DNA from 4 places in the Bacillus sp. BACIII genome. Region 1 is predicted to be linked to each of the others. Evidence: riboswitches for the same ligand, from Rfam matches in the RefSeq annotation. Region 1 holds a riboswitch; each other region holds the start of a gene.

Region 1 (2,199 bases):
AAAAGAAACGGTAAATGAGGCTTTAAGAAGAGTGGAGCAATAAAATAAAGAGACGGTGTCTCAAGACATCGTCTTTTTTGTATGACTTTGTTTCAGTTCTCTGCAAGATAAATGCGAATCAATTTGAAATTGTTTATCCAGGAGCCAACCTTTTTCCGACAGGAGTACTGACAGTTCACCATCAAGATGGACAACTGCATCTAATTGTTCATGCAGCGCTGTGCTAAGGCAGAGATTTGCGATTTCTGTTATTGCGACAGTATACTTTTTTATGCTGGTCTGTTAAGAAAATATTTATCTCTGCGTGTATACAACTGCTATAATGAATAACAAATTTTTCGGGGGGGAGTGGGATGATGAAACAGATTATTGCGATGGGCGGCGGCGGATTCTCGATGGAGCCGGAAAATTTATCCCTCGATCAATATGTCATCACGCAATCAGAGCGAAAGTCGCCTCGTATTTGTTTTTTGCCGACGGCGAGCGGTGATTCTCAAAACTATGTGCAGCGGTTTTATCGTGCATTTCAAACACTTGATTGTGTGCCGTCTCATTTATCGTTGTTTAAGCCGCCGTCAACAGATTTAACTTCTTTTCTTATGGAAAAGGACGTAATTTATGTCGGCGGGGGAAATACGCGGAATATGCTTGTGTTGTGGAAGGAGTGGGGATTGGATCTTATTCTGAGAGAAGCATGGAAGAGCGGTGTGGTGTTAGCCGGATTAAGCGCGGGTGCAATCTGCTGGTTTGAAGAAGGAGTGACAGATTCAGCCGGGCCGCTGACCAGTATGAAAAGTTTAGGTTTTTTGCAAGGGAGCTTTTGTCCTCATTATGACGGCGAAAAGGACCGGAGACCGATGTATCACCAGCTGATATCTAACGAATTCTTGTGCGGCGGCTATGCGACGGACGATGGAGCGGCTCTTCATTTCATAAATGATCAGCTGTTTCAAACAGTGAGTTCAAGACCAGTTGCAAGGGCATATCGGGTGATGAGGGGGAAACATGGAATAATTGAAACTCCATTGCCTGTCAAATATTTGGGTTGAATTTGCTGAATATTTTCTATATTCCTCTTTTTTTTCGAATGTTTTTATGTTAAGATGAGTCCGAAATCAATAGTTACTGGGGGTGCCCGTCTGAGCGGGCTGAGAGAGAAGCGGCGGCTTCTTAACCCTTTGGACCTGATCTGGTTCGTACCAGCGTGGGGAAGTAAAGGTTTTATTATTGTTGAGGAAAACAATAATAGTTTCTTTCTGACTGCAAAACCGGGTTCTCCAATGAATCCGGTTTTTTTGTGCTGGTGCTGAGCTTGGTTCTGTTATTCAAATGGATAAGGGAGAGATTTGTATGCAAAATCAATCAGTACAGCAAGCGAACATTTCTATTATGTCGAGTTTTTCAGGCAGTAAAAAGGTTTATGTAAAGGGTTCTTCGCCTGACATACGAGTGCCGATGCGGGAAATCAGCCTTAGTCCGACAACGGGGGCGTTTGGGGAAGAGGAGAACCCGCCGGTCCGTGTTTATGATACGAGCGGACCGTATACAGACCCGGATGTACAAATTCAAATTCATGAAGGTCTGAAGCCGCTCCGCACAAAGTGGATTACAAAGCGCGGCGATGTGGAGGAATATAACGGACGGACCGTGAAACCTGAGGACAACGGCTATAAAAAAGAGGGCCGTGCCGCCGAATATCCCGGTTTACAGCGGAAACCGCTGCGGGCCAAGGCAGGGAAAAATGTGACACAATTGCATTATGCGAGAAAAGGCATCATTACGCCGGAAATGGAGTTTATCGCAATTCGCGAGCATGTGTCTCCCGAATTTGTCAGAGACGAGGTAGCCAGCGGCCGGGCGATCATTCCGTCAAATATTAATCATCCTGAAAGTGAACCGATGATTATCGGCAGGAATTTTCATGTGAAAATCAATGCAAATATCGGCAACTCAGCTGTTACATCTTCTATTGAAGAAGAAGTTGAAAAAATGACGTGGGCGATTCGCTGGGGCGCCGATACGATGATGGACTTATCCACTGGGAAAGATATTCATACGACACGTGAATGGATCATCCGCAATTGCCCCGTACCTGTGGGGACGGTGCCGATTTATCAGGCGCTTGAAAAAGTAAACGGCATCGCTGAGGATTTAACGTGGGACATTTATCGAGACACATTGATTGAGCAGGCGGAGCAG
Region 2 (2,199 bases), 650 kb from region 1:
CCAGCGCCGGGAAGACCTCTCCTCTGTCTTCAATCATGGAAGATCCGCCCCATTTGAACACCGGCCTGTTTTCCCTGAGCCACAGATCACCGTCAGAGACACGATTGATATAGTCTTCGATTTCTGCCGCAGCTTGTTCGTGCGTTTCGTTCGGGTAAAAGTGGACGGTAATCCATAATCGGCATTCATCGGCGACAAACGCTGCGTGCCTTCCCCCTTCAATAACGGCGGGGTTGATCGTATTGGTGCCTGGTGAAAAGCCGGGATAGCTTTTCGTTACCGCCCAGTGGCGTTCCAGCTCTCCCAAGGCAGTGATGATTTTCGCCATTTTTTCGATTGCGCTCGCTCCGAATATGCCTCCGCCCGCATGAATCATATTGCGCCTCATGCCGTCATGAAATGTTTGTTTGCTTTTCAATTCTATCCAGCCGGTGATGACTCCGCCCTGCCCTTGAATATGCAGGCTGCTCGTATCCGCGACAACCGCAAAATCCGCGTGATAGCCGCGTTTGCAGCATTCCAGCGTCCCCGCCTCGCCGACTTCTTCTCCGATCACAGACTGTACAATGAGGTCGCCCGCAAGCTCAATGCCGGCATCATGGATCAGCTTCAGAGAAAAAAGAACACACGCCAATCCGCCTTTCATATCAGCGGCGCCTCTTCCGATCAGCATGCCGGCTTTAACGAGCGGCTGAAACGGGTCAGAGTCCCAGTCTTCATCCCTGACTTCGGCTACGTCAATGTGTCCGTTTAAAATCAGGCTTTGATGCCCGCTTGAATCTGTCCCTTTTAAAACACCGACTACGTTCGGGTCTTCCGGGTACACATCCCACATATCGACCGAGCAGCCCATTTCTTTTAAAAATCCGGCCACCCACTTCTGAGCTTCTGCTGTATTTCTTGCAGGCGGAGCCGGTGTCGGAAAGGCGATCAACCTTTCAGCAATATGTATTAAATCGCCCCGCCGTTTATCCGCCTGCTGCAGCAGCATGTCAAGCTGATTCATTGAACATCTCTCCTTTTGCTGTATTAAAAAAACCCGTTTCATCAAATGAAACGGGTAAAAACGGATTTCCCTCCGCTTTTTTTCACCGCTTCCCTCCGCCGGCATGATCCGGATCAGGTCCGTTAAGGGTTGAGACCAATGTCTCTCTCAGCTGCACGTCAGCAGCACCCCCAGGGTGAATTGATTTTAGTTGACGGATGATGCCGCTTTTGCACGCGTTAAAAATGGACGGCCGTTGTTCCATAAGACGTTGACAGGCATATCGAAAAACGCTGTAAGCCGCTCGTCAGAAAGCATGTCCTTGATTTTCCCGGCAGCGAACACCTCGCCTTGTTTTAAAAGCAGCGCCTGATCAAATACCGGCAGAATTTCTTCAGCATGATGAGTGACATAAAGGATGGACGGCGCATTTTCTTTTTCAGCGATCGACGTTATCGTGTCCAGCAGCTGCTCTCTTGCCATAAAATCGAGACCCGTCACGGGCTCATCCAAAATCAGCAGTTCCGGATCAGCCATAAGCGCCCGCGCAATCAGCGCTCTTTGCCTTTCCCCCTGAGATAACGTTTCATACCGTCTGTCCGCGAAACTAATGGCGCCTAAATCCTTCAGAAGACCGATCGCTTTTTCCCTCACTTGTTCACTCGGCGTTTCGTAAAGCCCGATTGAAGCGTACGCGCCGCTGAGGGCGATTTCAAAAGCGGAATCCGCGGCATATAATTTGTGCTGCAGACCCGCCGAAACAAGACCGATTTTTTTTCTGAGCCTGTCACCGAGCTCTGTTTTGCCGAATTGATGGCCGAGCACCTGCATCTCTCCTGAAGTGGGAAAGTAATAAGAACATAACATATTCAGCAAGGCTGTTTTTCCGGCTCCGTTCAGTCCGAACAGCACCCAATTTTCGTTTTTCTCAACGCGCCAGTTGATATTTTTCAAAATCCATTGGCCGTTTCTTTTTAATGACACATTGTCCAGCTGTAAAATCATTGCAGTTCCCCCGTTTATTTGTTTCAATTTTCTTAAAACTTTTACACATTAGAATACATCACTTTTTCGCAAACGTAAACCGGCGCACGAAAAAAGCCTTTAAAACAATGTTTAAAGGCTTTCTCCGTTATTGATGGATATTCTTATTCATTTGTTTAATGGCTGCCTTTTCAAGCCTTGAGACCTGAGCTTGGGATATGCCGATTTCT
Region 3 (2,199 bases), 400 kb from region 1:
AACCGATATCGTTAGCGCGAGCTGGTGCTCTGAGAGCCGGGTTTTTAACTGCCGGAGAAATCCTGTAAACAGGTCCCGGTCGGCTTCCCTGATCCGTTCAAAATCAATATTTACACCGCCGTATCCCTTTCTTACGGTCAGGTAGACGATATTATTGACGAGATTCGTTCTCGCCGTCGGGTTCTGCAGGACTTGATGGGCTAATTCCGGGCTGAACCCTCCTTCTGTCAGATTCGTGATGACCGCAAGCGGCCGCACTCTGTTTTGCCATGTGGTTTCTATCGCGGTTCTGTCGTTTAAATCATTCATGATATCTCCGTTTGGGCCAAAATGATATTCAAACAAAGAAATCGCCGATGAATAGGGTGCAAAATCATTAATGAGCTCTCTGTCCGCTTCAGGTGTCCGAATGACGTAAAATTGCAGGGTTCCCGCCAAATAGTTGGAGATATCCGGAATTCTCACTTTTAAACCCGGCCGCAGCCGGTTCGGCGGAATATCCGGGTTTGCCTGCATCAGCTGCATCTGCGGAACATAAGTCTTACTTGCGATAACGGCATACGTATCATTCGGCTGAACCGTATATTCATTAAGAGGGATCAAAAGCGCCTGCCCCGGAACGATATTCGTTTCCTCAAGCCCGTTGACGCTTCTGATGCTGTCAACAGGGTATCCGTACTTTCTGCTGATGGAAAATAACGAGTCACCAGACTGCACTGTATGAACAAACATAGATGTCCTCCGTTTCCTTTTGATCAAAAGGGCTCTTCTTATCTTTATGAATGATCTTCCGGTCCGATTCCAAACTCTGTTTAGAGAAAGGCTGTTTACAAATCAGATATGATCAACTATGATGATGTCATCATAAAAAACTGTATAGGAAACGCACTAGGGGTGCTGTTATCGGCTGAGATAAAACATGCGGCAGGCGTGTTTTGATCCCTTATAACCCGATCTGGATAATACCAGCGTGGGGAAGTGCAGATTGACCGGAGCGCAGGGTTTTTTCCATGCGTTTTCGTTCTGCTGCTGCATATTCCCTCGGATATGCAGTTTTTTATTTTTCATTAAAAAACGGGGGAGGACACCGCAATATGAAACTTACGATCAATCGTCTTTCGTAAAATCAACTCTTTCATACATACGACTATCCGATAAGAAAGCAGGAGATCACAATGAAAAATTGGAAAATGAGAGAAATTGTCGTCATGTCCGTCATCAGTGTTGTATTTGCTGTCGTTTATTTATTATCAACTCATGCAAGCAATATAGCGGCAGGGTTTTTCGGCCGGATGAGCTACGAACCGATTTACGGTATTTGGTTTATCGTCTCGGTGATTGCCGCCTACATTATTCAAAAACCGGGAGCGGCGCTTGTTTCTGAAATCATCGCCGCGTTTGTGGAGTGTTTACTCGGAAATCCGTCAGGGCCGATGGTGATTCTGATCGGCATCGCGCAGGGAATCGGTGCGGAAGCGGTCTTTTTTGCGACACGCTGGCGGGTGTATACCCTGCCCGTGCTCCTTTTATCCGGTATGGGGTCTTCTGTTGCGAGCTTCATTTATGACTTGTTCATTTCCGGATACTCTGTTTTGAATCCGGGTTTATTAGCCGTCATGCTTCTCATCCGCCTGGTCTCAGGTGCGCTTCTTGCCGGCCTTCTCGGCAAAGCAATCAGTGATGCGCTGGCTTACACAGGGGTGCTGAACGGCATGGCGCTCGGAAAAGAATTCAAGAAGAAGAAACAGGTGAACCAAGATGCAGGCATCTGAACCCCTTCTATCGGCCCGCCGTCTTACCTTTTCTTATGAGCAAGATGAGAAGCCGGTTTTTCAAGACGTGTCATTTCAGCTCCGCAAAGGAGAACGGGTTTTATTGCTCGGGCCGAGCGGATGCGGCAAAAGCTCGCTTGCACTTTGTTTGAACGGTCTGTACCCGGAAGCCTGCGATGCGGTTCAAACGGGAACCGTTTCCTTATACGGAACACCTCTTTCGGAGCTGTCAGAACCCGCCGCCCGATCTATCGGCGTCGTGTTTCAAGATCCGGATCAGCAGTTTTGCATGCTGACGGTTGAAGATGAAATAGCCTTCGGTCTGGAAAATTTGCAATATACAAAAGAAGAGATGGACTCAATTATTGAGGATGTTTTGGAAAAATTAGAAATCACTCATCTGAAAACACGGACGATCGCCTCGCTG
Region 4 (2,199 bases), 770 kb from region 1:
GCTAAAGCGGAGGCTGAAAAGGCGAGAGGAGAAACCGAAGCGGAAGTCACCCGCCTGAAAGGTCTTGCGGAAGCGGAAGCTAAAGAGAAAATTGCTGAAGCCTTCGAAAAATACGGGCAGGCCGCAATCCTCGATATGATTGTGAAAATGCTGCCTGAGTATGCGAAGCAAGTCTCGGCGCCTCTTTCCAACATTGATAAAATAACTGTCGTTGATACGGGAGGAAGCGGTGAAAACGGCGGAGCCAATAAAGTCACGGGCTATGCAACCAATTTAATGGCCGGTCTTCAGGAAAGTTTAAAAGCATCTTCCGGAATCAATGTAAAAGAGATCATTGAGAATTTTTCAGGCAAAGGAAACATAAAACAAAGCATAAATGAACTTACAAAAGAACTGGGCGATTCGAAAGAAGAACGCAGCTCTGGATAAAAAAACAGCAGGCATAACCCGCCTGCTGTTTCAATTTGCCCGCTTGGTTTCAAGAAGCCGCGGCGCCGTCATGAATAATAAGATAAGGACAATGGCCGAAAGGATAAAAGAAGGAATCATATAGGTCGCGTTGTAGACGAGCGAATAAATCCAGACCGGAGTGCCCTTCGGAGCATAGCTTCCGAAAAAGACCGCTCCGGAGATCACATGTGCCGCATACCGCAGCACACTGCCGATAAAAACGCCGCTTATCACATACACCGTTAATGCGCCTCTTTTTTTAGCCAATGCCGTTTCACGGACACCGGAAGCAAACAAGCCGCTGAAACCGAGAACTGCAAACGCCGCGATATAATCAAGAAATAGCTGCACCGGGTGCTGCAAAAACAAATTGCCGATGGCGATCTGGACAATCCCTGTTAAAAAGCCTGTCGTAAGCCCGGCCTTCACTCCCCAGCGGAATGAAATCAAAAAAATCGGAATCATCATAATAGAGACTGATCCGCCTTGTGGCATCCGGAGAAACATACCTGACACAATGTCCAGAATGACGGCCGCTCCGGTCATAATCGCTATTTCTATTAAGCGCACAAGCTGTGTTGAATGATTCATAGTTTTCCCCCTGGTCAGACAACCGTATCAAGGATAAACAAAAAAGCAGCGCGGGGAAGGATGGGAAAAGGTCCGCGCGCTGCTTACAAAACTGCAATTCATTTGGCTTTGCCACATCCCTACGCCAGCGTTAACTAACAGGTTCAAAGGGTCAGAACAAAACGTTCACTCTCAGCTTTAATGCTCCCCTTGTGGTCATCAAGTATTTAGTTCAATCTTACTATACAAGAAAATATACCAAACCACAAGACAGCATTCTTTCTATAGAAGAGAAACTGAAATAAGTATGAATGAAAATAAACAGGGACTTTTTTTAAAAAAACTATTGTCATACTTTCAAAAGGGTGTTATATTATTAAACGTCGCTGATGAACAGCAGACAAAACAAACAGCTTCGAAAACGATTTAAAAAAGTTGTTGACATAAAAGAAGCTGAGTGGTAAGATAATAAAGCTGCTTCAACGAGCGGTAATGATCTTTGAAAACTAAACAAGACAAAACGTACCTGTTAATTCAAAGTTTTAAATAAATCGCACAGTGATGTGCGTAGTCAGTCAAACTAAGGTCTGCACGATGCAGATCACACAGACGTTACTGCAGGATGCAGTGAACTTAGTCTGTGATCCATTTATCGGAGAGTTTGATCCTGGCTCAGGACGAACGCTGGCGGCGTGCCTAATACATGCAAGTCGAGCGGACAGATGGGAGCTTGCTCCCTGATGTTAGCGGCGGACGGGTGAGTAACACGTGGGTAACCTGCCTGTAAGACTGGGATAACTCCGGGAAACCGGGGCTAATACCGGATGGTTGTTTGAACCGCATGGTTCAGACATAAAAGGTGGCTTCGGCTACCACTTACAGATGGACCCGCGGCGCATTAGCTAGTTGGTGAGGTAACGGCTCACCAAGGCGACGATGCGTAGCCGACCTGAGAGGGTGATCGGCCACACTGGGACTGAGACACGGCCCAGACTCCTACGGGAGGCAGCAGTAGGGAATCTTCCGCAATGGACGAAAGTCTGACGGAGCAACGCCGCGTGAGTGATGAAGGTTTTCGGATCGTAAAGCTCTGTTGTTAGGGAAGAACAAGTGCCGTTCAAATAGGGCGGCACCTTGACGGTACCTAACCAGAAAGCCACGGCTAACTACGTGCCAGCA

Evidence for each region. Region 1 has a riboswitch for thiamine pyrophosphate ahead of thiC (phosphomethylpyrimidine synthase ThiC). Riboswitches for the same ligand answer to the same signal wherever they lie in the genome.
Region 2: it holds a riboswitch for thiamine pyrophosphate, as region 1 does, so the genes downstream of both, ACXN9U_RS06910 (acetylornithine deacetylase) here and thiC (phosphomethylpyrimidine synthase ThiC) in region 1, are expected to answer to the same signal.
Region 3: it holds a riboswitch for thiamine pyrophosphate, as region 1 does, so the genes downstream of both, ACXN9U_RS07970 (ECF transporter S component) here and thiC (phosphomethylpyrimidine synthase ThiC) in region 1, are expected to answer to the same signal.
Region 4: it holds a riboswitch for thiamine pyrophosphate, as region 1 does, so the genes downstream of both, thiT (energy-coupled thiamine transporter ThiT) here and thiC (phosphomethylpyrimidine synthase ThiC) in region 1, are expected to answer to the same signal.

Annotation. Positions count from the first base shown of each region.
Region 1 is NZ_CM174437.1:2,108,131-2,110,329, reverse strand. It holds partial or broken gene ACXN9U_RS10135 (hypothetical protein) at 1-43, shown strand, start outside; gene ACXN9U_RS10130 (Type 1 glutamine amidotransferase-like domain-containing protein) at 357-1,049, shown strand; TPP riboswitch at 1,118-1,228, shown strand; gene thiC (phosphomethylpyrimidine synthase ThiC) at 1,351-2,199, shown strand, end outside.
Region 2 is NZ_CM174437.1:1,453,763-1,455,961, forward strand. It holds gene ACXN9U_RS06910 (acetylornithine deacetylase) at 1-1,006, opposite strand, end outside; TPP riboswitch at 1,080-1,188, opposite strand; gene ACXN9U_RS06915 (ABC transporter ATP-binding protein) at 1,193-1,990, opposite strand; gene sigG (RNA polymerase sporulation sigma factor SigG) at 2,118-2,199, opposite strand, start outside.
Region 3 is NZ_CM174437.1:1,706,749-1,708,947, forward strand. It holds gene ACXN9U_RS07965 (glycosyl hydrolase family 18 protein) at 1-732, opposite strand, end outside; TPP riboswitch at 881-994, shown strand; gene ACXN9U_RS07970 (ECF transporter S component) at 1,176-1,772, shown strand; gene ACXN9U_RS07975 (ABC transporter ATP-binding protein) at 1,759-2,199, shown strand, end outside.
Region 4 is NZ_CM174437.1:2,880,076-2,882,274, reverse strand. It holds gene floT (flotillin lipid rafts scaffold protein FloT) at 1-429, shown strand, start outside; gene thiT (energy-coupled thiamine transporter ThiT) at 460-1,041, opposite strand; TPP riboswitch at 1,141-1,241, opposite strand; rRNA gene ACXN9U_RS14035 (16S ribosomal RNA) at 1,670-2,199, shown strand, end outside.